Regions from separate parts of the uncultured Romboutsia sp. genome, predicted to be linked through region 1. Evidence: riboswitches for the same ligand, from Rfam matches in the RefSeq annotation. Region 1 holds a riboswitch; the other holds the start of a gene.

Region 1 (3,439 bases):
TGATAATCCTAGCAAAGTTATAAGAGGTAAAAGAGAATTTGGAAGTACATGTCTTAAAAGAATAATATTTTCTTTTATTCCTCTTGCTCTTGCACCAATTACATAATCTTGATTTAATTCTTCAAGTACAACTGTACGAACTTGTCTTGTGTACTTTGCTGCCATTGAAAATGCAAGTGTTAATACAGGTAAAATCATTTTTTCAATTCCATCTCCTGTAGATACTACTGGCAATAACTTAAATTTTAATGCTATAAAATATAAAAGCATTAAACCTACCCAAAAGTTAGGTATAGATAATCCTAAAAAAGTTGTACCGCTAATAAGAAAATCAATTACTTTATTTTTTTTAACTGCAGCCAATATCCCAAAAGGAACTGCTATTATTAACATAACTATTAATGACATAAAAGCTAATTTTAAAGTTGGAACTAATTTTAATAATATAATATCTATAACAGGTTTTTTTGTAGAATATGAAATTCCAAAATCACCTCTTAAACAAGAACTTAACCAATTCCAATATTGAACAAAAAATGGATCATTTAGTCCCATTGACTCTCTTATCTGTTGAATAACATCTTCACTTGGCATCATTCCAGATGCTGCATACATGGTTCTTACTGGGTCACCAGGTGCTAAATATATCAATGTAAAAGTAATCAAACTAATGCCAAATAGAACTATTATTATTTGTATTATTCTGTTTATCAACTGCTTTTTACTCAATCTGTTTCCCCCTAATATTTATATTTCTCGATAAGTTATCATAGGTCCATCTTTTAATATTGATAAACTTCCAACTTGATATAGAATAATTCCATCTACTTTTGCTATACATGTATGTAGTATATTTCCAAAATAGTCTTTAACTGTTCCAAGTTCATCGCCTTTTGAAACAATATCGCCTACTTTGTAGTTTGAATACCAACACCCTGTATACATAGAGTTTTCATAGATAGTATTTGTTATAACTTTTGTATCATTATTTCTATCTACCTTTTCTCCTGATAAAACGTTAAGTTCTTTTAAAACATTTTTTACATCTATTTTATATTCCTCTACCTCTTCTTTGCTCCATTTACCCATACATCCTCTTTCTATTAAAATCCCTGGTAAGCCTATTGAACCAGCATAGTTATATGCTCCACCACTATTAGATTGAGATTCTACGACATACTTTGGATTAATAGCCATAGCCATTTGCTTTGATTTAGATGTTACATCTTCACTTGCTACACCTTGATAATATACATATGGAGTTAATTCTTCATATCCATCTCCACAATGTAAATCTATGTAATAATCACTTATTTTAAATAATTCTTTTTCCATAAAGTACGCTATTTTTTCACTTACACTACCTTGTTCATGACCTGGAAATACTCTATTTAAATTTTTTCCATCTTCATAAACAACACTCATTGTACGATTTTCAAATCCACTACGATTTATTAATGGCACAATTATAATATTTCCACTTATATCCTCTGGATTTATTTCCTTTGATAATCCTATGGCAGTTTCTATTCCTACATACTCTGCACAATGAACTCCTCCTGTTATCAAAGCAGTTTTTCCTTCTTTTTTACCACAAATTATGGTTATTGGTAGTTTTATATTAGTACCACTTACATTTATGTATCCTTGTTGTTTTTGATTTCTAAACTTACTAAAGTTAGCTAAATTTATATCTTTCATTAAATCACTTCCTCTTTTATAGTTATTCTTTTAAGTAAAATATAAATTATCATATCCTTAAACGTAAAAAAGCACACTTTTTTAAAAAAGTGTGCACTAAATAAACCTATTAGTTAGACATTTTTAACACACTTATACACCGTAAGTTATGTTTTAACTTATAAAAGCAGGTCTCCTGGCTAAAAAGCATTGTTAGATTTTCCTTCCCAAGTATATTTACTCAGTGGTATAAAAACTAACCCTTTATCACAGTGACGGGATCGCATTGGATTTGCACCAATTTCCCTATTAATTCTTACGAAACTTTTATAATTATATTTTACATTAATCTACATGTTTAATTTATATATTAAGTATAGCATATATTCTATAAATTTTCCTAATGCTTTTTGTATTAAAATTAGTATACTGTAATCTATTTTAAGGGTAAAAAAATAAAAGTCCTAAATATAAGGACTTTTATTTTAGGCCTTGTTAGCCTACTTCATGATATATTAATATTATTCATTAAATCTATTCGCTAAATTGAAATTTATCAATCTTTTGAGTACTAACCTACAATAACTAAAATAACACCAATAATAGATATAAAATCAGTGATATATTCATAATTCAAAAATAAATGTATAATGATTGTAAATAATTTATCTACACTATCTGTAAATCCTATAATTTAATTTTTTATTCCTTATTCCTACTAGGAAATCTTTTGACATTTAACTATCACTGGCAACTTATTAAAATACCTGTGATTAATAAGCTCAAACATTATATTTATATCACTTTTACTTATACTTCCCTTGAATAAATCGTCTATTAAAAGTACTTTTGCATTTTTATATCTATTCATAACTTTATTATAGTAAACCTCATCCATAATATTTTGCTTTATTTGTGTTATTACATCCCTATATCCCATATAAACAACTCCTACACCATTATCCATTAATACATTTGCAATGCTAAGTGATAAATGAGTTTTTCCCGACCCAGGTTGTCCCATAAACATTATTGAGTTTTGAGTACTATCTTTTATAATATGAAAGTTATTAGAATATTCCTTAGCTTTGTTATAAGCATTTATAGATTGGCTATCGTTTATAGTTTTAAAGTTTTCAAAGTTTTTATTTCTAAATTCTTCACTTATTCCACTTTTTCTTAAAATATCTTTAGCTTCTTTAACTGCTCTACATTCACATGGTGTTGCTACACCATCATTTATTATAAATGTAAGGTCTCTACATTTATTGCATTTATAACTACTATTATCCCAATCTTTTTCTAAGTTGTTCAAGTTCATCATTTGTTGTGCTTTTATAAGTTTTGTCATTCTCATTTTTAAGTGATTTGGCATGTTTAGATTCTCTATACTCTTTGTTATATTTTCCATGATTATTTTCCCCATTTTCTATGTTATATCCTAATTCTTCAAAGGACTTATATAAAAGTTTTACAAATTCTTTATTTTTAATATTCTCTATTTCTTTTTTTATACACTTTTGTACTTTAGGACTGTTTGACATATTGTGTTTTATCCAATTTACCAAGTATATTTCTTTGGTTTCTTCACAGTAATATATCTTTTTATATTCTATAAATCTTTGTATAAGCTTTTCTACAGTTTCTCTGTTGTATCCCGTTTCCGTTTCTATAATTCTATTATGTAAACTATACACTCCACATTGAGTTGTTTTACTATTTGTCATTAAGTATATATAAAAATACTTTTCTTCTGGAG
Region 2 (3,439 bases), on a different contig from region 1:
TTTCATCTGCTAAGTTACTGAATTTCGTCTTTAAAGATTCTATTTCAACACTTGGTACTAATCCTAAGTGTCTTGACTCTAATGAAAATTCATTATTTGGTGGGAAGTATCCTAAAACTTCTATATTACAATATGTTTCTATAGCTTTTTTTATTATTTCATAGTGTGATTTAGTTTTTACGTTATTAACTATTACACCTTTTATATCAACATTCTTATCAAGCTCTTTGTATCCAAGTACCATAGCTGCGCTAGATGCTGCCATAGCTTTTCCATTTATAACAAGTATAACTGGAGCCTTTAAAAGTTTTGATGTATAAGAACTTGTGCAATTATCTAAATCGATTCCAATACCATCATATAGACCCATAACACCTTCAACTACTGATATATCTGCATCTTTAGATGCATCATTAAATACATACTTTATCTTTTCATCATCTAACATATATGAATCTAAGTTTCTAGAATGTCTTCCTGTTATAAAAGTGTGATATGAAGGATCTATATAGTCTGGTCCAACCTTATATGGCTGAACTTTCATATTTCTTTTAGTAAGAGCTTGCATTATTCCTAGTGAGATAGTGGTTTTACCTACACCACTATTCGTCCCTGCTATTAAAATCTTTTTCATAAGCTTCACCTAACTATAAAATTTTATTTTCATGTTCTGTCATTATTTCATAAATCTTTTGTATATCTAAGTTCTCTCTTAATAAATCTGCCAATTTGTCATATTCATTTTGCTTAAATTCATCAAAAGAAGTTACATTACTTTGTAATTTTTCTAATCCTTTTTCTTCTCTTATACTATTTAAAAGTTCTCTAGTAAAATCTATTTCATCAAATATTCCATGAATATATGTACCTACTACATTTCCATTTTTATTTATACTACCTTCTAGATAGCTAACTTCTTCTCCTAGCTTTTTATCAATTAAGTTTAAATAAGATACTTCACTTCCAGGCTTACTTATTCCCATATGTATTTCATAACCTTTTACTCTTTTACCAGATAAGTTTTTCATGTATCCTGAAAGATTTGGGTATATTATTGCTTCTACTTGAGTAGTTGTCTTTTCTTTTTCAAATATAGTTTCTGTATCTAAAAGGCCTATACCATCTATCTCTTCAATTTCTCCTTCTACATGATAAGGATCTTTTATTTTCTTTCCTAGCATTTGGTAACCCCCACAAATACCAAATATTAATTTGCCTCTTTTTTGTAGCTCCTTTATTTGTTCCTCTAGTCCATTTTCTCTTATATACTTTAGGTCATCTATTGTACTTTTACTTCCCGGAATGATAACTATATCTGGATTACTTAAAGCTTCTCCATACCCTACATATCTGACGCTTACATCATTTTGTGTTTCAAATATATTAAAATCTGTAAAGTTAGACATATGAGGAGTTCTTATTATTTCTATGTGTATGTCTCTTTTTCCTTGTACTGCCTTGAATCTAGTTGTAACACTATCTTCATCTTCTATTTTTATATCGCTATATGGTATAACTCCAAGGACAGGAACATTTATTATTTCCTCTAGCATTTTTATACCTTCTTCTAAAAGTTCCTTTCTTCCTCTAAATTTATTTATTATTACACCTTTAACTCTTCTTCTTTCTTCTTCACTTAGTAGCATCATAGTACCTGCAAGTGATGCAAATACACCACCCCTATCTATATCTCCTACTATTATTACTGGTGCATCTGCAATCTCTGCCATACCCATATTAGCTATATCATGCTCTCTTAGATTTATCTCGGCTGTACTTCCCGCACCTTCCATTACAACGATGTCATAGTTATTGCTAAATTCACTGAATATAGTCTTTAATTCTTTAGCTAGTTGAGGTTTATATGTATGATACTTGGAAGATGCCATATCTTCTCTTACTTTACCTCTAACTATAACTTGGCATCTATGGTTTCCAGATGGCTTTAAAAGTATAGGATTCATATCTGCAACTGGATCTATACCACAAGCTTCGGCTTGGAATACTTGAGCTCTTCCCATTTCAAGACCTTCCTTAGTTATAAAAGAATTTAATGCCATATTTTGAGATTTAAATGGAGCAACACTATATCCATCTTGTTTAAATATCCTGCATAATCCTGCTGTTAATATACTTTTCCCAACATTTGATGCAGTTCCTTGTAGCATGATTTTTTTGCCCATTGCTCAGTTTTCCTCCTTTAAATATTCAGAATATTAAAAAAAGTCCTAACACTTGTAAGTTAGGACTTTTTTTTATACATTATATATTATAAAAATCTTCACCCCGAGATTTATTTAGTAAAATTAAATTAGGCAGGTATCCTGGCTCGACTTCATCCTACTCCTATACCTTCCCATCATATTGACAGTGGTAACTTTAGTTTCGTCCATCTTACAGTAGCGGGGGCTGCAAAGGATTTTCACCTTTTTCCCTATTAATCTCGAAAGAACCTAATTCAATATAATATTCTATTTTTAGTAATTATATAAAGCTAGTATTATTCATAGCAGTTATAACTGTAAACCCATCTTGTACTTCTAAAATTGTAACTGATCCATTATCAATTTTAAAGTTCCAATGATACTTATAGCTATTTGATATTAAATAAGTTATTATATTTCTTATTGTTCCTCCATGAGAACAAATAAGAATTGTTCTATCATCATTATTAGAGATAATATTATCTAATTCAATACAAACTCTATTGTATGAATCTATTAAACTCTCTCCATTAGGATATTTGTACTCATATCCTTTTTCTATCATATCTTGAAATTCTTTAGGATATTTATCTTTTATTTCATCAAAAGTTAATCCTTCAAAATCTCCAAAACTTATTTCTTTTAAACTTTCTTTTTCTATAATTTCTATAGATTTTAATTCAGATAATTTTTTTACAGTATCTTTAGTTCTAGAAGATGTTGTAGTGTAAATTTTATCTATATCAAAATCCTTTAAGTAATTTGTAATCTTATCTATTTGCTCTTTTCCTTCTTCACTTATAGAGCTATCTATATGTCCAGATAATCTACTTTTTTGATTATCTACTGTTAGAGCATGTCTAACTAATATTAATTTTACCATATTTCACCTCGTTGAGGGCTATATTAATAATAAATATATACAAAATAAATATATAAGCTCTCCAAGTTCTATTGTACAACCTAGTATATCACCCGTTACTCCATCAATTTTTTTGTATATATGTTTTTTGAATAAATTATTAAATACGAATAATATAATAATCGTACTTATTAACATCATTGCTTCAAACGTTGAAGCTAAGAATATTAATTTTGATATTCCTATTATTAATATTATTGTATATAGTATAGCAATAGTAAACATTGATGTACTTGCTTTTCCTATAAATAAATTTCCCATTCCATTTTCTCTAGGAGTTACTGTTTTATACATCATAACAATTACTCCAAGT

What was found. A riboswitch is a leader RNA that binds a small molecule or an ion and turns the genes downstream of it on or off. The one in region 1 is predicted to bind cobalamin.
Region 2: another riboswitch for cobalamin. It lies ahead of Q5F54_RS02380 (cobyric acid synthase); the one in region 1 lies ahead of Q5F54_RS04420 (M14 family metallopeptidase).

Annotation. Positions count from the first base shown of each region.
Region 1 covers NZ_CATXCO010000036.1:5,004-8,442, reverse strand. Annotated here, with positions in the region: gene nikB (nickel ABC transporter permease) at 1-729, opposite strand, end outside; gene Q5F54_RS04420 (M14 family metallopeptidase) at 748-1,701, opposite strand; cobalamin riboswitch at 1,849-2,024, opposite strand; gene Q5F54_RS04415 (ATP-binding protein) at 2,399-3,082, opposite strand; gene Q5F54_RS04410 (hypothetical protein) at 2,967-3,439, opposite strand, start outside.
Region 2 covers NZ_CATXCO010000014.1:16,000-19,438, forward strand. Annotated here, with positions in the region: gene Q5F54_RS02375 (cobyrinate a,c-diamide synthase) at 1-634, opposite strand, end outside; gene Q5F54_RS02380 (cobyric acid synthase) at 648-2,183, opposite strand; cobalamin riboswitch at 2,297-2,472, opposite strand; gene Q5F54_RS02385 (histidine phosphatase family protein) at 2,485-3,087, opposite strand; gene cobS (adenosylcobinamide-GDP ribazoletransferase) at 3,106-3,439, opposite strand, start outside.